Regions from separate parts of the Streptomyces sp. SYSU D01066-1 genome, predicted to be linked through region 2. Evidence: predicted binding sites of a transcription regulator. Region 2 holds the regulator's gene; each other region holds the start of a gene.

Region 1 (7,755 bases), on a different contig from region 2:
GGTGAACGCGTCCGCCCACCGCCGGGTGAGGAACCCGAGCCGGTCCGCGCCCAGCATCCCGCGCAGCACCTGCGCGGCGATGTCGTCGGGCAGCATCCGGAAGTACTCCACCGGCGCCCACGGCGTGTGCGAGAAGTGGCTGATCCGCAGGTCCGGGCGCAGCTCGCGCAGCATCCCCGGCACCAGCGTCAGGTGGTAGTCCTGCACCAGCACGGCCGCGCCCTCGGCGGCCTCCTCGGCCAGCGCCTCGGCGAAGGCCCGGTTGAACGCCTCGTAGGACGCCCACTGCCGCCGGAACTCCGCGTCGAAGACCGGCTCCAGGGGCGTCTGGTACAGCATGTGGTGCACGAACCACAGCACCGAGTTGGCGATCCCGTTGTACGCGTCCGCGTGCACGTCGGCCGGTACGTCCAGCATCCGCACGCCGGCCTCGCCGGTCCCGCGCCGCACCGCCTCGCGGTCGCCGTCGGACAGTGCCGAGCACACCCACAGCGCCCCCGCGTCCGGGCCGATCGCCGACAGCCCGGAGACCAGCCCGCCGCCGCCGCGTTTCGACCGCAGCGAGCCGTCCTCCTGGATCTCGTACGAGACGGGGCCACGGTTGGAGGCCACCAGCACCTGAGCAGCACCGAACGTTGAAGCCATACGCCTCAACCTAGCCCGGCCGCCCACGGCTCAAACGTACGTTCACGCCACCTCGCGCCGGGCGTACTCGGCGATCTCCAGCATCGGCGGCCGTTCCTCGGTGTCCACCGAGAAGGTGCGCGGCTCGAAACCGTCCTCGCCGCGCTCGAACTGGGTCAGCGACGGCCGGACCAGATGGCCGCGGGCCAGCCGCAGCTGCGCGGTGCGGTAGATCGCGGCGGACATCCGGCCCAGCGCCTGCCCGTCCTGGTGCCGGTGCTTGCGCACCCCGACGTCCACCTGCGCCAGCGCGTCGAGCCCCACCAGGTGCAGCGCGTCCACCAGCATCCCCAGCTCCACCCCGTACCCGACGGGGAACGGCAGCCGCTCCAGCAGCGAGCGGCGGGCCGCGTACTCGCCGCCCAGCGGCTGCACGAACCCGGCCAGCCGCGGCCAGTGCATGTTCAGCAGCGGGCGGGCCATCAGCTCGGTGACCCGGCCGCCCTGGCCCGCGGCGGCGCCGAGCGGACGGTCGTACATGGCCTTGACCAGGTGCACGTCCGGCTCGGTGAGCAGCGGGCCGACGATGCCGGTCACGAAGTCGGACGAGAACTCCCTGAGGTCCGCGTCGACGAAGGCCACGATGTCGCCGCCCGTCACCAGCAGCGACCGCCACAGCACCTCGCCCTTGCCGGGCACGGGCGCGATGCGCGGCAGGATCTCGTCGCGGTGCGCGACGCGGGCGCCGGCCGCCGCGGCCACCTTCGCGGTGGCGTCCGTCGACCCGGAGTCGACCACCACGATCTCGTCGACCAGCGGCACCTGGCACATCAGGTCGTGCCGGATCGCCGCGACGATCTCGCCGACCGTCTCCTCCTCGTTCAGCGCGGGCAGCACCACACTGACCGTCTGGCCCGTGCGCTGCTTGGCGGCCAGGATCTGGTGGAGCGGCCGGTCGGTCACGGACCAGGAACGTGTGCTGAGCCAACGCTCGACTTCTTCCAGCACGGTCTGCGGCTCCTCCCTGTACGGACCACGCACCCCTCGTGTGATCCATCTCGCGCATCGGACGACTATCTCAACTGTCCTGGCCTTCGGTTACAGTCTTGGACAACGCGGATGACCATCGCATGTCGGGGGTGGCCGCCGCCGACAACCACATACAGCTCATCCAGAGGGGCAGAGGGACACGGCCCGATGAAGCCCCGGCAACCCTCCAGCCGGCACTCGTGAAGAAGCGAGGCTCCCGGCTCGGGAAGGTGCCAAATCCGTCTCACGGCGAAATGCGCCGTGAGGAAGATGAGGAGAAAGGGCCTCGCCTCCATGGCTGTGCAGACCGCCGAAAGCACCACCACTCCCGCCGCCTCCGTCGATCTCGGCTCCGCCACGGCGCTCTCCTGCCGGGAATGCGGCCACCGCGTGCCCCTCGGCCCGGTCTTCGCCTGTGAGGAGTGTTTCGGCCCGCTGGAGATCGCTTACGACTTCTCGTCCTACGACACCGAGAAGCTCCGCGCGCGCATCGAGGCGGGCCCCACCAACATCTGGCGTTACGCGCCCCTCCTGCCGGTCCCGGCGGACGTCGCCGACAAGCCCAACATCAACCCGGGCTGGACCAAGCTGGTCAAGGCCGACCGCCTCGCCGCCGAGCTGGGCGTCACCGGCGGCCTGTACGTCAAGGACGACTCCGGCAACCCCACGCACTCCTTCAAGGACCGCGTCGTCGCCCAGGCCCTGGAAGCGGCCCGCGCCTTCGGCTTCACCACCCTGTCCTGCTCCTCCACCGGCAACCTGGCCGGTGCCGTCGGCGCCGCCGCCGCCCGCGCCGGCCTGCGCTCGTGCGTGTTCATCCCGCACGACCTGGAGCAGGGCAAGGTCGTCATGGCCGCGATCTACGGCGGCGAACTCGTCGGCATCGAGGGCAACTACGACGACGTCAACCGCTTCTGCTCCGAGCTGATCGGCGACCCGGCCGGCGAGGGCTGGGGCTTCGTCAACGTCAACCTGCGCCCCTACTACGCCGAGGGCTCCAAGACCCTGGCGTACGAGATCTGCGAACAGCTCGGCTGGCGGCTGCCCGACCAGCTCGTCGTGCCCATCGCCTCCGGCTCCCAGCTCACCAAGATCGACAAGGGGCTGAAGGAGCTGATCGAGCTCGGCCTGGTCGAGGACAGGCCGTACAGGATCTTCGGCGCTCAGGCGGAGGGCTGCTCGCCGGTCTCCACCGCCTTCAAGGCCGGGCACGACGTGGTCCGCCCGCAGAAGCCGGACACCATCGCCAAGTCCCTCGCGATCGGCAACCCGGCCGACGGCCCCTACGTCCTCGACATCGCGCGCCGCACCGGCGGCGCGGTGGAGGACGTGAACGACGAGCAGGTCGTCGAGGCGATCAGGCTGCTGGCGCGGACCGAGGGAATCTTCGCGGAGACCGCGGGCGGGGTCACGGTGGGGGTGACCAAGAAGCTCATCGAGGCGGGGGTCCTGGACCCGGCGCTGACCACCGTCGTGCTCAACACCGGGGACGGGCTGAAGACGCTGGACGCGGTGGCGGGGACCGGCCTCACGGCGACGATCCGGCCGAACCTCGAATCGTTCCGCGAGGCGGGGCTGGCGTGACGCGCCCCTACGTAGATTCCCTGACCGGAGGTTCCAAGTGAGTGTCTCTGTCCGCATCCCGACCATCCTGCGCACCTACACCGGCGGGCAGGCCGAGGTGACCGCCGAAGGGGCCACCCTCGGCGAGGTCATCGCCGACCTGGAGAAGAACCACGCCGGCATCTCCGCCCGCGTCCTCGACGACCAGGGCAAGCTGCGCCGCTTCGTCAACGTCTACGTCAACGACGACGACGTCCGCTTCGAGCAGGGCCTGGAGACGGCCACCCCCGACGGGGCCGGCGTCTCCATCATCCCGGCCGTCGCCGGCGGCTGACGCGGTCACCCGCCGTCCCTGGAATTGCCCCCTCCGCAATAGAAGCGGAGGGGGCAATTCCATGTGGTTGAGCGGGGTAGAGTTGGGGAACGCGCCGATGATCGCGAAAGCGCGAACCGAGAATTCCTGCCGCACGCCCGACTAGATGTAGCCAAACTGTGGTCGTCCCTCGCGGCTTTTGTGGCCTTTGTGTGGCCCGACTTGCCCCGGATTCCAGTGATTTCTCGCCATATTCCGGACCGCGCCCGTCCGGATTTCTCGTCCAATTGACCTGTTGCGCAGGGCAGTTGGACAGATACATTCGGCCGCGGTCGACGCGTTCCGGCGCACGCCCCCGAACCGTTTGGGGGGCGAGGTCTGACCCGGATCCGCGAAGTGCGGATCTGTGCAAGGGCCAGTAATAGGGGAGTTAGGCATGGCTCAGGGCACCGTCAAGTGGTTCAACGCGGAGAAGGGGTACGGCTTCATCGCGGTCGACGGTGGTGCGGATGTTTTCGTCCACTACAGCGCGATCCAGATGGACGGCTACCGCACCCTTGAAGAAGGCCAGCGGGTCGAGTTCGAGATCTCGCAGGGCCAGAAGGGCCCGCAGGCCGACATGGTCCGCGTCACTGCCTGATCCGCGCGACCACCGCAGCGAACGGTCTTCTCCGCAGGGCCCGCGCCTCACCGAGGCGCGGGCCCTGCGGCATGTCCGGGCCGTGCCCGCGGGCGGCCGGGCGCGGCCCCCGGTCCGGGGGAGGCGCTCGCGCCCGCCCGCCGCCCGGCCGCCCCCCTCATCGGGCCCTCTTCGAGGGAGCGCCTTGCACTCGGAGGGGTCGAGTGCTAATCATTGCGTTAGCACTCTGAAGGTGAGAGTGACAACGAAGGACCGGGTCGGTGAGGCCCGCGGGCCGGCGTGGGGAAGGAACCACGGGGCCGGCGAGCCGTCCGTCGCGGGCGCGGGCGCGGTCCGAAGGAATCACCCCCAGTCCTGGAGGGACCACTTCACATGGCCAAGATCATCGCGTTCGACGAGGAGGCACGGCGCGGCCTCGAGCGCGGCATGAACCAGCTCGCGGACGCCGTCAAGGTGACGCTCGGCCCCAAGGGCCGCAACGTCGTCCTCGAGAAGAAGTGGGGCGCCCCCACGATCACCAACGATGGTGTCTCCATCGCCAAGGAGATCGAACTCGAGGACCCGTACGAGAAGATCGGCGCCGAGCTGGTCAAGGAAGTCGCCAAGAAGACGGACGACGTCGCCGGTGACGGTACGACCACCGCGACCGTCCTCGCCCAGGCCCTGGTCCGCGAGGGCCTGCGCAACGTGGCGGCCGGCGCCAACCCGATGGCCCTGAAGCGCGGCATCGAGAAGGCCGTCGAGGCCGTCTCCGCCGCCCTGCTGGAGCAGGCGAAGGACGTCGAGACCAAGGAGCAGATCGCCTCCACGGCCTCCATCTCCGCCGCCGACACCCAGATCGGCGAGCTGATCGCCGAGGCCATGGACAAGGTCGGCAAGGAAGGCGTCATCACCGTCGAGGAGTCCCAGACCTTCGGTCTGGAGCTGGAGCTCACCGAGGGTATGCGCTTCGACAAGGGCTACATCTCGGCGTACTTCGCCACCGACATGGAGCGTATGGAGGCCGTCCTCGACGACCCGTACATCCTGATCGCCAACTCCAAGATCTCCGCCGTCAAGGACCTGCTCCCGCTCCTGGAGAAGGTCATGCAGTCGGGCAAGCCGCTGCTGATCATCGCCGAGGACGTCGAGGGCGAGGCCCTGTCGACCCTGGTCGTCAACAAGATCCGCGGCACCTTCAAGTCCGTCGCCGTCAAGGCCCCGGGCTTCGGCGACCGCCGCAAGGCCATGCTCGGCGACATCGCCATCCTCACGGGCGGCGAGGTCATCTCCGAGGAGGTCGGCCTCAAGCTGGAGAACGCGACCCTGGACCTCCTGGGCCGCGCCCGCAAGGTCGTCATCACCAAGGACGAGACCACCATCGTCGACGGCTCCGGTTCCGCCGACCAGGTCGCCGGCCGGGTCAACCAGATCCGCGCCGAGATCGAGAACAGCGACTCGGACTACGACCGCGAGAAGCTCCAGGAGCGCCTGGCCAAGCTCGCGGGCGGCGTCGCGGTCATCAAGGCCGGTGCCGCCACCGAGGTGGAGCTCAAGGAGCGCAAGCACCGCATCGAGGACGCCGTGCGCAACGCCAAGGCGGCCGTCGAGGAGGGCATCGTCGCCGGTGGTGGCGTGGCCCTGCTCCAGGCCTCCCAGGTCTTCGAGAAGCTGGAGCTGGACGGCGACGAGGCGACCGGCGCCAACGCCGTGAAGCTCGCGCTGGAGGCCCCGCTGAAGCAGATCGCCGTCAACGGCGGTCTCGAGGGCGGCGTCGTCGTGGAGAAGGTCCGCAACCTCACCGTCGGCCACGGTCTGAACGCCGCGACCGGTGAGTACGTCGACATGATCGCCGAGGGCATCATCGACCCGGCGAAGGTGACGCGCTCCGCGCTGCAGAACGCCGCGTCCATCGCCGCGCTGTTCCTCACCACCGAGGCCGTCATCGCCGACAAGCCGGAGAAGGCGGGCGCCGCCCCGGCCGGCGGCGGCATGCCGGGCGGTGACATGGACTTCTGATCGGCCCGAGGGCTGATCGAGCGTCCTTCGTTCCGAGGGCGGCGCCTCCTGTTCTTCCGACAGGGGGCGCCGCCCTCGGCGTTTTCCGGCGGCCACTGTGAACCGGGTCACGGACCGCTCACGGCAGGAATGCCATGAGCGCGGGGACGGGTTGTGCCTGAGGCGCGCGTTGTATGCGCGTGCACATACCGTCCGGTTCCCCCCTCCCGACCAAGGAGCTCCCCGTGACCGACGCCGCCTCCCGCGCCGCCGAGATCCTCTCCCGGCCCACCACGATCAACGGCCTGACCGTGCCGAACCGCGTCGTGATGGCGCCGATGACCCGGATGTTCTCGCCGGGCGGCGTCCCGGGCGAGGACGTGGTGTCGTACTACGCCCGCCGCGCCGCCGCCGGCGTCGGACTGATCGTCACCGAGGGGACGTACGTCGGTCACCCCTCCGCCGGGCAGAGCGACAGCGTGCCGCGGTTCCACGGGGAGGAGCAGCTGGCCGGATGGGCGAAGGTCGCCGAGGCGGTGCGCGCGGCGGGCGGCACGATCGTGCCCCAGCTGTGGCACATCGGGATGGTGCGCAACGAGGGGGAGCCGCCGTTCGCCGACGCCCCGGCCGTCGGGCCGTCCGGGCTGCGGCTCGGGGCGGACGAGCCCACCGGCAAGGTGATGACGCGGCAGGACATCGACGACGTGGTCGCGGCGTTCGCGCAGGCCGCCGCCGACGCCGAGCGCATCGGGTTCCACGGGGTCGAGATCCACGGCGCCCACGGCTACCTCGTCGACCAGTTCCTGTGGGAGGGCACCAACCGCCGTACCGACGCCTACGGCGGCGACCCGGTGGCCCGCACGAAGTTCGCCGCCCGGATCGTGGCGGCGGTGCGGGAACGGGTCTCGGCGCGGTTCCCCGTCATCTTCCGGTTCTCGCAGTGGAAGTCGGACCACTACGGCGCCCGTCTCGCCCAGACCCCCGAGGAGCTGGACGCGATCCTCGCCCCGCTCGCCGCCGCCGGTGTCGACGCCTTCCACGCCTCCACGCGGCGCTACTGGCTGCCGGAGTTCGACGGCTCCGACCTCAACCTCGCCGGCTGGACGAAGAAGCTGACCGGCAAGCCCGTCATCACCGTCGGCTCGGTGGGGCTCGACGGCGAGTTCGGCAGGGCGTTCACCGGCGAGGGCGCCGCGGTCAAGGGCCTCGACGAGCTGCTGGACCGGCTGGAGCGCGACGAGTTCGACCTGGTCGCCGTCGGCCGGGCGCTGCTCCAGGACCCGCGGTGGGCCGAGAAGGTGCTGTCCGGCCGCTTCGACGAGCTGGCCCCGTTCGACCCGGCGGCGCTGAAGACCCTGAGCTGAGCCGGTGCCCGGCGGGGCGTAGGGTCCGTGAGATCACCAACTGGCGTACGGCCGACGGTAACCAGTCAGGAGTGGTCGATGACGGACACGCGGGTCAGCGGGGGCAGTGGGGGCAGCGGGGCCGGCGGGGTCGTGGTGGGCACCGCCGGCGGCGCGGTGCGCGGACGCCGGGAGGGCGGTCTCACCGTCTTCCGGGGCATCCCGTTCGCCGCGCCGCCGGTCGGAGCGGCGCGGTTCGCCGCGCC
Region 2 (7,755 bases):
CGGCCGCGTCGACAAGATCACCGAAAATCTGCCGGTGGTCCGGCCGACGTACATGGCGGCCGTCCCGCGCATCTTCGAGAAGGTCTACAACGGGGTCGCGGCCAAGGCGAGGGCCGGCGGCGCCGCCAAGTACAAGATCTTCCAGTGGGCCGCCGAGGTCGCCCGCGAGTACGCCAGGGCCACCCAGGACAACTTCCGCCGCACCGGCACCGCGAGCGCCCCCTTCGGCCTCTCCGTCAAGCACAAGGCCGCAGACGCCCTGGTCTACGCCAAGATCCGCGAGGCGTTCGGCGGCAACCTGCGCGCCTGCATCTCCGGCAGCGCCGCCCTCGCCCCCGACATCGGGTACTTCTTCTCCGGCGCCGGCATCCACATCCTGGAGGGCTACGGCCTCACCGAGTCCTCCGCCGCCTCCTTCGTCAACCCCGGCGAGGCGTACCGCACGGGCACGGTCGGCAAGCCGCTGCCCGGCACCGAGGTGCGCATCGCCGACGACGGGGAGATCCTGCTGCGCGGCCCCGGCATCATGCAGGGCTACCACAAGCTGCCCGAGCAGACCGCCGAGGTCCTGGAACCGGACGGCTGGCTGCACACCGGGGACATCGGCGAGCTGTCGCCCGACGGCTACCTGCGCGTCACCGACCGCAAGAAGGACCTGATCAAGACGTCCGGGGGCAAGTACATCGCGCCCGCCGAGGTCGAGGGGCGGTTCAAGGCGGTGTGCCCGTACGTCTCCAACATCCTCGTGCACGGCGCCGACCGGAACTTCTGCACCGCCCTCATCACCCTCGACGAGGTCGCGATCACGGCGTGGGCGCGGGAGAACGGGCTGGCCGGGAAGACGTACGCCGAGATCGTCGCGGCCCCGGCGACGATCGGCATGGTGCAGGGGTACGTGGATGAGCTCAACGCCGGGCTCCAGCGCTGGCAGACCGTCAAGAAGTTCCGGCTGCTGCCCCGCGACCTCGACGTCGAGCACGGCGAGGTCACCCCGAGCCTGAAGGTGAAGCGGCCGGTGGTGGAGCGCGCGTACAAGCACCTGATCGACGAGATGTACGAGGGGGCGCGCGAGGCATGAGACCGGCGTGGGGCGCGACCCGCCCCACGCCGTCCCGTCCTCTCGCCCGCCACCGCCCGACCGCTGCTCGAGGCCGGCGTCCGTCGCGCACCACCGGGCGCCGCGGTCCCGCGGCCGCCGGCGCAGTTCCGGTACGTCCGGCGGCGCAGTTCCGGTACGTCCGGCGGCGCGTCCGCGTCCAGGCGGGTCTCCAGCGCGGCCAGCCGGGCCTCGGTCGCCTCCCTCACCGGACAGCGGCTGGTGCCCCGGCTCGCCGACTGGTGCGCGGTCTGGCTGGCGGACGAGTCCCTGGGCCGCGCCGGCCGGTGCGCCGGCGGCACGTCGGCGGGCGTCCGCCTGGCCCGGCCCTGGCCGCGGCTGCCGGCCCGCGAGGGACACGGCGCCGCCGACGTCCCGGACCGCCTCGACCGGCTCCTGCTCGACGACGCCACCGAGGCCGCCGACGACGCCACCGAGGCCGCCGCCCGGACCGTGGCCGCCGCCGGAGGCCGGCCGCCCGCACCGGACGACGGTCCGCGGACCCGTTTCCTGTCCCCGCTCCACGGCGGACTGGTCCCGTTCGACGGCGGGGTGCGCTGCACCCTCGCCTCCGCCGGACATCCGCTGCCGCTGCTCACGCCCGACGGCGACGTCCGCACGGTCGCGCGGCCCCAGCCGCTGCTCGGGGTCGTGGAGGACGAGACGTACGTCGGCGAGACCTTCGAGCTGCGGCCCGGCGACAGTCTGCTGTGCGTCACCGACGGCGTCACCGAGCGGCGCGACGGCTCCCGCCGGTTCGACGACGACACGAGGGCCTCGCCATCACGCTCGCCGGGTGCGCGGGCCTGGACGCGCGGCTGATCGCCGCACGCGTCCGAGGGCTGGTGCACGCGTTCGGCGACGGCCCGCCGGAGGACGACCTGGCCCTGCTGGTGCTCCAGGCCGAGCAGCGGCCGGTGTGCGGGGCACGGATGCGGGACACGGATGCGGGACAATGGAGCCCATGCCCTCCGCACTCCCCGACGGCGAGCCCGTCCCCGCCGACGGCGCCCTGCCCGCCTCCGCGCTCGCCGGGGCCGCCGGCCGCCCCCTCGGCTTCTACCTGCACGTCCCGTACTGCGCGACCCGCTGCGGCTACTGCGACTTCAACACCTACACCGCCACCGAGCTGCGCTCCACCGGCGGCGTCCTCGCCTCCCGCGACAACTACGCCGACACCCTCACCGACGAGGTCCGCCTCGCCCGCAAGGTGCTCGGCGACGACCCCCGCGAGGTCCGCACGGTCTTCGTCGGCGGCGGCACGCCCACCCTGCTGGCCGCCGACGACCTGGTACGGATGCTGGACGCGATCCGCGACGAGTTCGGCCTCGCGCCCGACGCGGAGATCACGACCGAGGCCAACCCGGAGTCCGTCGGCCCGGCGTACCTGGAGACCCTCCGCGAGGGCGGCTTCAACCGGATCTCCTTCGGCATGCAGAGCGCCAGGCAGCACGTCCTGAAGATCCTCGACCGCACCCACACCCCCGGCCGCCCCGAGGCCTGCGTCGCCGAGGCCCGCGCGGCCGGCTTCGACCACGTCAACCTCGACCTGATCTACGGCACCCCCGGCGAGACGGACGACGACTGGCGGGCCTCCCTGGACGCGGCGCTCGGCGCCGGACCCGACCACGTCAGCGCGTACGCGCTCATCGTCGAGGAGGGCACCCGGCTCGCCCGCCGGATCCGCCGCGGCGAGGTCCCGATGACCGACGACGACGTGCACGCCGACCGGTACCTGATCGCCGAGGAGACCCTCGCCGCGGCGGGCTTCGACTGGTACGAGGTGTCCAACTGGGCCACCTCCGAGGCCGGGCGCTGCCTGCACAACGAGCTGTACTGGCGGGGCGCCGACTGGTGGGGCGCGGGACCGGGCGCCCACTCCCACGTGGGCGGCGTGCGCTGGTGGAACGTCAAGCACCCCGGCGCGTACGCGGCGGCGCTGGCGCAGGGCCGCTCCCCGGGCGCCGGGCGCGAGATCCTCACCGAGGAGGACCGCCGCGTCGAGCGCGTCCTCCTGGAACTCCGCCTGCGCGAGGGCGTCCCGCTCTCCCTCCTCCGCGAAGAGGGCCTCGCCGCCTCCCGCCGGGCCCTGGCGGACGGACTGCTCCAGCAGGGCCCGTACGACGAGGGACGCGCGGTGCTGACGCTGCGCGGGCGGCTGCTGGCGGACGGGGTGGTCCGGGATCTGGTGGATTGATCACTCGGGGGAGCGAATAGCCTCGGAATGCCAGTTCGGCCCCTGACCTGGCTCTTGGGCTGCCGCCAAAAGGACGCGGCGGATCTGGAGGGCCACGGAGATGACAGCTGTGGACGAACGCGGAGTCGCGGAGTTCTTCGCGGGGTTCGAACCGCCCGAGGGGTTCAAGGCCGAGCTGCTTCGGGGGGAAATCGTGATGACGGCCAGCCCTGATCTGGTGCACAACCGGATCGTCACCTCTGTGATGGACCAGATCCCGCACCGGCGCTGGGAGCGGCTCCAGACTCAGGACATCGACGTCGTCGACGAGGCCGGCGAACCTGTGCCCGACCTGGTGGTCATGGAGTTCGGCATCGGCCCGGACTCAGGACGTCTTCTTCCGTCTCAGGTGATCACGTTGGTCGTGGAAGTGGTCTCGAAGACCAGCGTGGACCGGGATCATGGCGTCAAGCGTCTGATCTACGCTGCTGGTGAAGTGCCCGCGTACTTGATCGTCGACCCCGTCACGGCCCAGTGTGTTCTGTACCCGGACCCGGTCGGACGAGGCGAGGGAGCTGACCATCAGGTGCAGCGGATCACCAAGTCCGGGGCGCCGCTGCCGCTGGAACAGTTGGGCGTTGAGCTGGACACCACCGTGTTCGGCACCTACAAGGGCGTCAAGCCGCATCACCGGCCGTGACGAAGTCGATCAGCTCCTCCACCCGCCCCAGCAGCTCCGGCTCCAGGTCCTTGTACGAGCCCACCCGCGCCAGGATCGCCTGCCACACCGCCCCGGTGTTGTCCGCCGGCCACCCCAGCGCCCGGCACACGCCCGTCTTCCAGTCCTGACCGCGCGGTACCCGGGGCCACGCCTCGATCCCCAGCGCGGCCGGCTTCACCGCCTCCCAGATGTCGATGTACGGATGGCCGACCACCAGCGCGTGCGCGCTGGTCACCGACTCGGCGATCCGTGACTCCTTCGACCCCGGCACCAGGTGGTCCACCAGGACCCCCAGCCGCGCGTCCGGGCCCGGCGCGAAGTCGGCGACGATCGACGGCAGGTGGTCCACGCCCTCCAGGTACTCCACGACCACGCCCTCGATCCGCAGGTCGTCGCCCCACACCTTCTCGACCAGCTCGGCGTCGTGCCGGCCCTCCACATAGATCCGCCCCGCCCGTGCCACCCGCGCCCGCGCGCCGGGCACGGCGACCGAACCGGACGCCGTACGGGACGGCCGCGGCGGCCCCGGCGACGACGGCTTCACCAGCGTCACCACCCGGCCCTCCAGCAGGAACCCGCGCGGCTCCAGCGGGAAGACCCGGTGCTTGCCGAAGCGGTCCTCCAGCGTCACCGTGCCCGCCTCGCAGCCGATCACCGCGCCGCAGAACCCGGTGCCGGGCTCCTCGACGACCAGGCCGGGATCGGCCGGGACCTCGGGCACCGGCTGCGGCTTTTTCCACGAGGGCGTGAGATCGGTGGAGTACACGCGGGGGCGCGGGCCCGAAGGGCCCTCGGGGGAAGGGCGGTGGTGGGAGACGGGTGGGCGCATTCCGCCGACGATACGAGGAACGCCACGCGGGTGATCAGCGCGACACGCCGAACCGCGCCGCCAGCGCGTCCCGCTGCGCCCGGACGAACGCCGCGTCCACCACCGCCCCGTGACCGGGCACGTACAGCGCGTCCTCACCGCCCAGGCCGAGCAGCCGGTCCAGCGAGGCCGGCCACTGCCCGGGCAGCGCGTCGGGCCCCGCCTGCGGCTGTCCCGACTCCTCCACCAGGTCCCCGCAGAAGACGACCGCCGGGCTGCCCGGCACCACCACCGCCAGGTCGTGCGCCGTGTGCCCCGGGCCCACGGCGGCCAGCAGCACCCGCCGGCCGCCGCCCAGGTCCACGGTCCGCTCGCCGCCCACCTGGTGCCGGACGGACACCAGCGCGTCCACCGCCTCCGCCGCACGGCGCCGGTCCAGCCCGTTGGCCAGCGCGTCCGCCCGCAGCGCCGCCCGCCCCTCGCCGAGGACCGCGTCCACCCCCGCCGCGCCGTACACCTGGGCCCCCGCGAACGCCGCCGCCCCGAAGACGTGGTCGAAGTGGGCGTGGGTCAGCGCGAGATGCGTCACACGCCGGCCGGCCAGCCGCTGCGCCTCGGCGCGCAGCCGCGCGCCCTCGCCGAGGCTCGACCCCGCGTCGACCACCAGCGCCGCGTCGCCGCCGACCACGAGCCCCGCCGTGCAGTCCCACACCGGCAGCCGGCGCCGCCCCACCCCGGCCGCCACCCGCTCCCAGCCCAGCTCTTCCCAAGTCACCGTCATGGCGGCGACGCTAGCGGTGCGAGCGCGCCGGGGACGGCGGCACGGGCGGCCCTTGCCGGGGGTGTACCCCACGGCCGTACACTGGGCCGGGGAAGTCTGGCACTCGCGCGCGGTGAGTGCCAGGACGGCAACGGCCGGACGTGACCGGGAGGTGTGCGCGATGCTCAGTGAACGAAGGCTGCAAGTGCTGCGCGCCATCGTCCAGGACTACGTCGGCACCGAGGAGCCCGTTGGCTCCAAGGCCCTCACCGAGCGGCACAGCCTCGGTGTCTCCCCGGCGACCGTGCGCAACGACATGGCGGCGCTGGAGGAGGAGGGGTTCATCGCCCAGCCGCACACCAGCGCCGGGCGCATCCCCACCGACAAGGGCTACCGGCTCTTCGTCGACAAGCTCGCCGGGGTCAAGCCCATGACCGCCCCCGAGCGGCGCGCGATCCAGAACTTCCTGGAGGGCGCCGTCGACCTCGACGACGTGGTGGCCCGCACGGTGCGGCTGCTGGCGCAGCTGACCCGGCAGGTCGCGGTCGTGCAGTACCCGTCGCTGACCCGCTCGACCGTGCGCCACGTGGAGCTGCTCTCGCTCGCGCCCGCGCGCCTGATGCTGGTGCTGATCACGGACACCGGGCGGGTCGAGCAGCGCATGGTGGACTGTCCGTCGCCGTTCGGCGAGACCTCGGTGGCGGACCTGCGGGCGCGGCTCAACAGCCGGGTCGCGGGGCGCCGGTTCACGGACGTGCCGACGCTGGTCGAGGACCTCCCCGACGCCTTCGAGGCGGAGGAGCGCGGTACGGTCGCCGCGGTGCTCTCCACCCTGCTGGAGACCCTGGTCGAGGAGAACGAGGAGCGGCTGATGATCGGCGGCACCGCCAACCTCACCCGCTTCGGCCATGACTTCCCTCTCACGATCCGGCCGGTGCTGGAGGCGCTGGAGGAGCAGGTGGTGCTCCTCAAGCTGCTCGGCGAGGCGAAGGATCCGGGCGTGACCGTACGGATCGGTCATGAGAACGCCCATGAAGGACTCAACTCCACGTCCGTCGTGTCGGTGGGCTACGGTTCGGGCGGCGAGGCGGTTGCCAAGCTCGGCGTGGTCGGACCGACCCGCATGGACTACCCGGGAACGATGGGAGCGGTACGCGCAGTGGCACGGTACGTCGGACAGATCCTGGCGGAGTCATAAGTGGCCACGGACTACTACGCCGTACTCGGCGTACGCCGCGACGCGTCCCAGGACGAGATCAAGAAGGCGTTCCGCAGGCTCGCCCGCGAGCTGCACCCGGACGTCAACCCCGATCCGAAGACCCAGGAGCGGTTCAAGGAGATCAACGCCGCCTATGAGGTGCTGTCGGACCCGCAGAAGAAGCAGGTCTACGACCTCGGCGGCGACCCCCTGTCGCAGAGCGGCGGCGGCGCCGGCGGTTTCGGCGCGGGCGGTTTCGGGAACTTCTCGGACATCATGGACGCGTTCTTCGGTACGGCGTCGCAGCGGGGGCCCCGTTCGCGCACCCGCCGCGGCCAGGACGCGATGATCCGTATCGAGGTGGAGCTGGACGAGGCCGCCTTCGGCACGACCAAGGACATCCAGGTCGACACGGCCGTCGTCTGCAACACCTGCAACGGCGAGGGCGCGGCCCCCGGCACCTCGGCGCAGACCTGTGACATGTGCCGCGGCCGCGGTGAGGTCTCGCAGGTCACCCGGTCCTTCCTGGGCCAGGTCATGACCTCCCGGCCCTGCCCCCAGTGCCAGGGCTTCGGCACGGTCGTGCCGACCCCCTGCCCCGAGTGCGCGGGCGACGGCCGCATCCGCTCCCGCCGCACGCTGACGGTGAAGATCCCGGCCGGTGTGGACAACGGCACGCGGATCCAGCTCGCGGGCGAGGGCGAGGTCGGCCCCGGCGGCGGCCCGGCCGGCGACCTGTACGTCGAGATCCACGAGCTGCCGCACTCCCAGTTCCAGCGCCGGGGCGACGACCTGCACTGCACGGTCACCCTCCCGATGACGGCGGCGGCCCTCGGCACCAAGGTGCCGCTGGAGACGCTGGACGGCCTGGAGGAGGTCGACATCCGCCCGGGCACCCAGTCCGGCCAGTCGATCCCGCTGCACGGCCGGGGCGTGACCCATCTGCGCGGCGGCGGCCGGGGCGACCTCATCGTGCACGTCGAGGTCCAGACCCCG
Region 3 (7,755 bases), on a different contig from region 2:
CTCACTTTCGGTCAGAAGGGCGCCGGCAAGACGACGACAGCGCTCGTGCTCGCCGCTCGGCGGGGGCTCGCGCTGCTGGCCAATGACCGGGTCTTCGTCCGCCGGAACCGCAGGGGCGGCGTCGACGTCCTGCCCTGGCCGTCGGCCGCCGCGCTCGGCCTGGGTCTGCTCGACGGCCTCGGCTGGTTCGAGGTGGTGCAGGAGCGGCTGGAAAGCGGGGAGGCGCTGCACCCGACGCAGGACGGCCGTGTCACCGAAGCGCTGCGCGCCGGCCGCCGCGAGCCGTTGTGGGAGGGCGGGAAGGAGTTGAAAGCACAGGTCTTCCCCGATCAGTTCCCGAGCTGGTTCGGCGTGCCGCTCGCCACGGGCGGGGTCGCCGGCGCCCTGGTGTTCCCGAGGACCGAGCAGGGGGCCGTCCCGGCCGCCGAGGACGGCGACGGGCGCGGGCTGACCGACAGCGACTTCATGTCGGGCAGGACCGAGGACCGGTACCCCGACGTCTTCGAGCTCGCCCGGGTCGACGGAGGTGGCGCGGCCGACGCCCGGCACGAGGTGCTTCACCTCCTGGCGGAGCTCCCTCACCACGCGGTCGTCCTCGGTCACGATGTCGAAGGGAACGCCGACGTCCTGGCGAAGGTGACTGGCTGCGCCTGACACGCGGCGAGGTGTACGGCGAGGTGCGCGCCGCGCCTTCTTGCTGCCCCGGCCGTGTTCTCGCGGACGGGGCAGCCTTGCTCGCAGTCCCCCGGGTCAGGCATTGAAGTGCTGCTGGAGTACTGGTGGACGCGGGAGTGCCGTCAGCGGACCGGATGCCCGAGCAGCATCGTCGGCGCCCCAGCCACCCGGGTCAGGAACACGGTCGCCGCGTGCGGCCCCTGGGGCTTGACCTTGCGGCGCAGCTCCTCCGGTTCGACGGCCGAGCCGCGCTTCTTCACGGTCAGCGTGCCGACGCCCCGCTCCCGCAGCAGCGCCTTCAGCTTCTTGACGTTGAAGGGCATCAGGTCGGTGATCTCGTACGCCGTGGCGTACGGCGTCGGCCGCAGCGCGTCCGCCGTGACGTACGCGATCGTCGCGTCGAGCAGCCCGCCGCCGACCTGGTCGGCCACCTCGGCGACCAGGTGGGCGCGGATGACGGCGCCGTCCGGCTCGTAGAGGTACCGGCCGGGGGTGCGGACGTCCGGGTCGGGCAGCCGGCGGGAGAGCAGGGTGCGCGGGCCCGGCAGCAGCGTCGCCCGCACCGCGCCCGGCTCGGTGCCGAACCACAGCACCGCCTCCTTGACGTCCCCGCCGTCGGAGATCCACTCGGCCTCGGCACCCTCGGGCACCGCCTCGTGCGGGATGCCGGGCGCGACCTTCAGCGCGGCGGCCCGGGACGCCGTACGGGCCGCCCGCACGGCCCACGACAGGGGCGGCGAGTAGGCCTCGGGGTCGAAGATCCGGCCCCGGCCGCCCCGTCTGGCGGGGTCGACGAAGACCGCGTCGTACCCGCCGGTCTCCACCTCCGCGACATCCCCCTCCCGCACCTCGACCAGCCCGTCGAGCCCCAGCGCCTCGGCGTTGGCGCGGGCGGCGGCGGCCGTCGCCGGGTCCCGGTCCACCGCCAGCACCCTGATCCCGGCCCGGGCCAGCGCGATCGCGTCCCCGCCGATCCCGCAGCACAGGTCGGCGACGGAGGTCACGCCCAGCTCGGTGAAGCGCCGGGCGCGGTACGCGGCGACACTCGCCCGCGTCGACTGCTCGACCCCGTTGGGCGTGAAGAACATCCGCCCGGCGTCCTCGGCCCCGAACTTCGCCACCGCCCGCTGCCGCAGCCGGGCCTGGCCCAGGGCCGCCGAGACGAGGTCGGCCGGGTGGGTACGGCGCAGCCGGGTGGCGACGGCCAGCTCCTCGGCGGGATCGGTGTCGCGCACCTGGTCGAGCAGGTCGCGGCCGGCGGGGGCGAGGAGGGCGAGGAGGGCGTCGAGGTCGTTCACCGGGCCATTGTGGGCCAGGCGGTGGACCGTTCGTCCCCGGTCGCGTGTCGGGCGGGTTCCCGGTCCGGTGGCTGCGAGGATCCGGCATCATGCGAGTAGTAGGACAAAATGACAAAAACTGGGTACGTCGCAGGGGGAGGGCGCGCGTCCGCGGCGGTCTCGCCGTGCTCGCCGTCGCCACTCTCGTCCCGGGCTGTGCGCTGGGCTCCTCCGGGGCGCGGCCCGCCGCCGGCCAGCCCCTCCAGGCGCCCCCGGCCCGCGCGCTGGACGCCTACGCGGGCAAGCTGCGCGCCGCGCACGCCGTGGCGAAGCGCTGGGGTCTGAAGCGGGCTCCGCTGCCCGCGCCCCCGCCCCCGGCCGAGAAGCCCAGGATCCCCACCCGCGACGGCTTCGAGGTCGACGACCACGCCGAACGCGGCCTCCCGCCGGTCTTCACCACGGTCCCGACCAAGAAGAAGATCGTCTTCCTCACCATCGACGACGGCGGCGAGAAGGACCGCCGCTTCCTGGAGATGATGAGCGACCTGAAGGTCCCGTACACCGCCTTCCTCAGCGACTACCTGGTGAAGGACGACTACGCCTACTTCAAGAGGATGCAGGCGCGCGGCGTCACCCTCAACAACCACACCCTCACCCACCCCTACCTGCCCGGCCTCTCCTACGCCGAGCAGGAGCGCGAGATCTGCGGCATGCAGGAGGTGATCCGCGAGCGGTACGGCAAGCGCCCCGCCGTCTTCCGCCCGCCCTTCGGCAACTACAACCAGGACACCCTGGTCGCCGCCAAGAGCTGCGGCATCACCCACGTCCCGCTGTGGAACGAGGAGGTCTTCGCCGGCCACTGGGACTACCGGGAGTGGGACCGCGAGATCCACCCCGGCGACATCGTCCTCACCCACTTCCGCGGCACCAAGGACTGGGACGGCACCATGCCCGACATGGTCCGCCGCTTCCTGGACAAGATCACCGCCGAGGGGTACGCGGTGGCCCGCCTGGAGGACTACCTGTGAGGCGGCACCGGGCCGGGGCGGCCGGCGCCGCCCTGGCCGCCGCCCTGCTCACCGCCTGCGCCGCGGCCGGCGCCCCCGCGCCGGGCCCCGGGACGGGCGGGGGCCCGGCCAGCGGCCTGCCGCCCGTCGTCGACCACGTCCCCACCCGCGACCGCGTCGTCTTCCTCACCTACGACGACGGAGCCGAACGCGACCCGGACTTCCCCGGCCTGGTCCGCGACCGGCGGCTGCCGGTCACCCTGTTCCTCACCGACCAGGTCGCCGGACCGGCGTACGGCCGCTTCGCGCGGCTGCGCGCGGTCGGCGCGAGCCTGCAGAACCACACCCTCGACCACCCCGCCCTGCGCGGCCTGCCCTACGCCGGCCAGCGCGCCGAGATCTGCGGCCAGCAGCGCAAGCTGAAGTCCCGCTTCGGCGTCCGCCCCCGGCTCCTCCGCCCGCCCTACGGCCGCTACGACACGGCGACCCTGCGGGCCGCCGCCGACTGCGGCGTCACGGCGGTCGTCCTGTGGCGGGCCGCCCCGGACGCGACCGGCGCCCTGGCCTTCACCCGCGGCGAGCCCCGCCTGCGCCCCGGCGACATCATCGCCGTCGACCCGGACCGGCCGAAGGGGGCGTCCCTGACGGCGCGCACGGAGAGGGTGCTGCGGGAGATCGAGGCGAGGGGGCTGGAGGTCGGGCGCCTCGAGGACCACCTGTAGGCCGTTCCCGGCCCGCCCGGCGTCCGGCGTTCGGCGTCCGGCGTTCGGCGTTCGGCGGCGGGCCGGACGGGCCGGAGACGGGGCCCGGGGCGGCGGTCCCGGCGACGCGCGCCCCGGCTGCCGGGGACCGCGGAAACCGGCGTCCACGAGCGAAATCCCGCCGACGCGCCGCGGGCATTGGCACTCCGCTTGACCGAGTGCTAACCGCGGTCATAGTCTCAGGTCTGGCACTCCCCCCAGGAGAGTGCCAACAACGCGACGGGCAGGTCCGGCACCCGCGACGACGGATCGACCTGGTCGCCACCTCAGACAGTTAACCCCGTGAGATCTCCGAAGGGGGAGGTCGGATCGTGACGACCGCCAGCTCCAAGGTTGCCATCAAGCCGCTCGAGGACCGCATCGTGGTCCAGCCGCTCGACGCCGAGCAGACCACGGCCTCGGGCCTGGTCATTCCGGACACCGCCAAGGAGAAGCCCCAGGAGGGCGTCGTCCTGGCCGTGGGCCCGGGCCGCTTCGAGGAAGGCAACCGTCTTCCGCTCGACGTCTCCGTCGGCGACGTCGTGCTCTACAGCAAGTACGGCGGCACCGAGGTGAAGTACAACGGCGAGGAGTACCTCGTCCTCTCGGCCCGCGACGTCCTCGCGATCGTCGAGAAGTAGTTCACCCGAAGCACCTCGCTTCACCCGAGGCACTCTGCTTAATCCGAGGCACCTTGCTTCACCCGAGGCATCCCGCTTCACCCGAGGCACCTTGCTTCACCCGAGGCATCCCGCTTCACCCGAGGCACCTTGCTTCACCCGAGGCACCTTGCTTCACCCGAGGCATCCCGCTTCGCAAGCACATTGCTTTTCAGCTGCGCCCCTGGCCCCCGCCACCACCAAGAAGCCGGGCGCCCGGGGCGCAGCGTCGTTAACCCACATTCCGGAAGAGGGCTCACGCTCCCATGGCGAAGATCCTGAAGTTCGACGAGGACGCCCGTCGCGCCCTCGAGCGCGGCGTCAACAAGCTTGCCGACACGGTGAAGGTGACGATCGGCCCCAAGGGCCGCAACGTCGTCATCGACAAGAAGTTCGGTGCCCCCACCATCACCAACGACGGTGTCACGATCGCCCGCGAGGTCGAGATCGAGGACCCGTACGAGAACCTGGGTGCCCAGCTGGTGAAGGAGGTGGCGACCAAGACCAACGACATCGCGGGTGACGGCACCACCACCGCCACGGTCCTGGCCCAGGCGCTGGTCCGCGAGGGCCTGAAGAACGTCGCCGCCGGCGCCTCCCCGGCGCTGCTGAAGAAGGGCATCGACGCGGCCGTCAAGGCGGTCTCCGACGACCTCCTCGCCACCGCCCGCCCGATCGACGAGAAGTCCGACATCGCCGCGGTCGCCGCGCTGTCCGCCCAGGACCAGCAGGTCGGCGAGCTGATCGCCGAGGCGATGGACAAGGTCGGCAAGGACGGTGTCATCACCGTCGAGGAGTCCAACACCTTCGGCCTCGAGCTGGACTTCACCGAGGGCATGGCCTTCGACAAGGGCTACCTGTCGCCGTACTTCGTGACGGACCAGGAGCGCATGGAGGCCGTCCTGGAGGACGCCTACATCCTGATCCACCAGGGCAAGATCTCCTCCATCCAGGACCTGCTGCCGCTGCTGGAGAAGGTCATCCAGGCCAACTCCTCCAAGCCGCTGCTGATCATCGCCGAGGACGTCGAGGGCGAGGCCCTCTCCACCCTGGTCGTCAACAAGATCCGCGGCACCTTCAACGCGGTGGCCGTCAAGGCCCCCGGCTTCGGTGACCGCCGCAAGGCGATGCTGCAGGACATGGCGGTCCTCACCGGCGCCACGGTCATCTCCGAGGAGGTCGGCCTCAAGCTCGACCAGGTCGGCCTGGACGTGCTCGGCACCGCCCGCCGCATCACCGTCACCAAGGACGACACCACCATCGTCGACGGTGCCGGCGACAAGGCCGACGTCGAGGGCCGCGTCAACCAGATCAAGGCCGAGATCGAGGCCACGGACTCCGACTGGGACCGCGAGAAGCTCCAGGAGCGCCTCGCCAAGCTGGCCGGCGGCGTGTGCGTGATCAAGGTCGGCGCCGCCACCGAGGTGGAGCTGAAGGAGCGCAAGCACCGTCTGGAGGACGCCATCTCCGCGACCCGCGCCGCGGTCGAGGAGGGCATCGTCTCCGGTGGCGGCTCCGCCCTGGTCCACGCGTCCAAGGTCCTGGAGGGCAACCTCGACAAGACCGGCGACGAGGCCACCGGTGTCTCCGTGGTCGCCCGCGCCGTCGTCGAGCCGCTGCGCTGGATCGCGGAGAACGCCGGCCTGGAGGGCTACGTCATCGTCTCCAAGGTCAAGGAGCTGGAGAAGGGCAGCGGTTACAACGCCGCCTCCGGCGAGTACGGCGACCTGGTCAAGGCCGGCGTCATCGACCCGGTGAAGGTCACCCGCTCCGCCCTGGAGAACGCCGCCTCCATCGCCTCCCTCCTGCTGACGACCGAGACCCTGGTCGTCGAGAAGAAGGAAGAGGAGGAGCCGGCCGCCGCTGGTCACAGCCACGGCCACGCCCACTGAGGCAGCGCGAGCCTTTCCGGTGCCCGGTACCCCTCGTGGGGTGCCGGGCACCGGCGTCTCCGGGACCCGAGTATCGGCATCGATGTCAGCGCCCTGCGGCACGATGTGCGGCAGGGGAGACGATCGGGGAAGGGGCGGGCGATGCGCACACCTGTCACGGGCGAGGCGTGGGTCTCGTACGGCCAGATCTACGTGGAGAGCGACCCGGACTGCTCGATACCGGACCTGCGGCCCTCGGCCCCCTGGTGCCGCTGCCGTGCGGGCCCTGGTCCGCCGCCGGGGGTCAGAGGTAGTTGTCGATGACCGGGTAGACGATCGCCATCAGGATCCCGAGGACGAGTACCGGAATCGCCAGCACTTTCGCCGTCGAGGACAGCGACTTCACCGCGTTCGTGGCCGCTCTCGAGTAGTGGCGCGCGTGGGCGCCCAGGTCGTGGCGGGCGAAGGCGCGGAGCACCAGCGCGATCACGGCCGTGATCAGGGAGACGGTGAGGGAGGTGCCCACACCGTGGCCGCCGAGACGGTCGCCGATGTCGACGATGTGCGGTTGCTGTTCCTCCGCGGCCTTCATGGCGCCCGCCGCGGCCAGGAGGACGTACACGGTGGAGACGACGGCCAGGACCATCCCGCCCGCCGCCGTCACGACGGCGCGCACCGACTTGCCGGGGGGCCGGGAGGGCCGGGAGGGCTGTGGGGTCTTCCTGTGCTCCGGGGCGGTCGGGGGCTCTTCGTCGGGCTCCGCGGCAGCCGGGGGCTCTGTGACGCGCTGGTACTCCGGCGCCGGCGGTCCCGAAACCCTGCGGGTCTCCCGGGTGAGCGGGTCCGGCTGGTCCTCCGGAGGCGGCGGGTGGACGACCACCGTCTCGTTCGGCCGTTCCTCCGGCTTCCCGGACACGGGTGGGGGCGCGGTTGCCGCCTCGGGTTCGACGGTGACCTCCACGTGGACCACCGACTCGTCGGCCACGCCCTTCAGTTCGACGTTCCCGGTCAGGTGCCCTGGGGTGTCGGTCTCCACACCGACGTTGAAACCGTTCGGCAGCGGCTCGACGCGCAGCCATCGCTGCGTGGACTGGGCCACGCAGTGGCGGGCGAGAGGCGGGCCGCCCAGCATGACGGACTTCTCCGCGGACATCGCTCCCTGGCAGACCCTGCCGAAGTCGAGGAACGCGGGCGACGGTTTCAGACGGATCGCCTGCAGGGCGCTGTGGGCCTGGTCGGCGATGTGGCTCAGGTCGTTGCGCGCGATCTCCTCCAGGGCCTGGCGGGCCCCCTCGGCCACGGGGAGGTCGTCGTCATGGAGCCGGCGGTTCAGCTCCGTGACGGCGCCCAGCCGGGTCACGACGTTGTCGCTCCTGATGGCGCCCTGCAGGAAGGGCGGGGAGGGAACCGCGGCGATCTTGATGCGGCCGCGTCGGCTGTGCGCCAGCCACGGATCGCCCTGCATCTCCACCGTGCGCTTCGGCGTCTGGTTGGGGTTCTCGTCCTGCACCCGTTCGTAGATGTAG

The links. The regulator HrcA, encoded in region 2, represses chaperone genes, less so after heat shock. The targets are predictions, from matches to a motif close to TTNGCACTCNGNNNNNCNGAGTGCNAA.
Region 1: the regulator HrcA is predicted to act here: its motif matches at 4,353-4,379, upstream of groL (chaperonin GroEL).
Region 3: the regulator HrcA is predicted to act here: its motif matches at 3,859-3,885, upstream of groES (co-chaperone GroES).

What each region holds. Positions count from the first base shown of each region.
Region 1 covers NZ_JBUDHV010000017.1:88,110-95,864, reverse strand. Annotated here, with positions in the region: gene ACY1JF_RS18110 (alpha,alpha-trehalose-phosphate synthase (UDP-forming)) at 1-645, opposite strand, end outside; gene ACY1JF_RS18105 (glucosyl-3-phosphoglycerate synthase) at 688-1,632, opposite strand; SAM riboswitch class I at 1,789-1,930, shown strand; gene thrC (threonine synthase) at 1,948-3,237, shown strand; gene ACY1JF_RS18095 (MoaD/ThiS family protein) at 3,275-3,550, shown strand; gene ACY1JF_RS18090 (cold-shock protein) at 3,966-4,169, shown strand; gene groL (chaperonin GroEL) at 4,542-6,167, shown strand; gene ACY1JF_RS18080 (NADH:flavin oxidoreductase) at 6,341-7,510, shown strand; gene ACY1JF_RS18075 (carboxylesterase/lipase family protein) at 7,589-7,755, shown strand, end outside.
Region 2 covers NZ_JBUDHV010000002.1:60,029-67,783, reverse strand. Annotated here, with positions in the region: gene ACY1JF_RS02280 (AMP-dependent synthetase/ligase) at 1-1,078, shown strand, start outside; partial or broken gene ACY1JF_RS02275 (PP2C family protein-serine/threonine phosphatase) at 1,409-2,004, shown strand; gene hemW (radical SAM family heme chaperone HemW) at 2,061-3,293, shown strand; gene ACY1JF_RS02265 (Uma2 family endonuclease) at 3,394-3,972, shown strand; gene ACY1JF_RS02260 (DUF3097 domain-containing protein) at 3,950-4,822, opposite strand; gene ACY1JF_RS02255 (MBL fold metallo-hydrolase) at 4,857-5,582, opposite strand; gene hrcA (heat-inducible transcriptional repressor HrcA) at 5,743-6,759, shown strand; gene dnaJ (molecular chaperone DnaJ) at 6,760-7,755, shown strand, end outside.
Region 3 covers NZ_JBUDHV010000001.1:278,035-285,789, forward strand. Annotated here, with positions in the region: gene ACY1JF_RS01425 (hypothetical protein) at 1-654, shown strand, start outside; gene ACY1JF_RS01430 (THUMP-like domain-containing protein) at 798-1,973, opposite strand; gene ACY1JF_RS01435 (polysaccharide deacetylase family protein) at 2,063-2,980, shown strand; gene ACY1JF_RS01440 (polysaccharide deacetylase family protein) at 2,977-3,681, shown strand; gene groES (co-chaperone GroES) at 4,032-4,340, shown strand; gene groL (chaperonin GroEL) at 4,625-6,250, shown strand; gene ACY1JF_RS01455 (caspase family protein) at 6,534-7,755, opposite strand, start outside.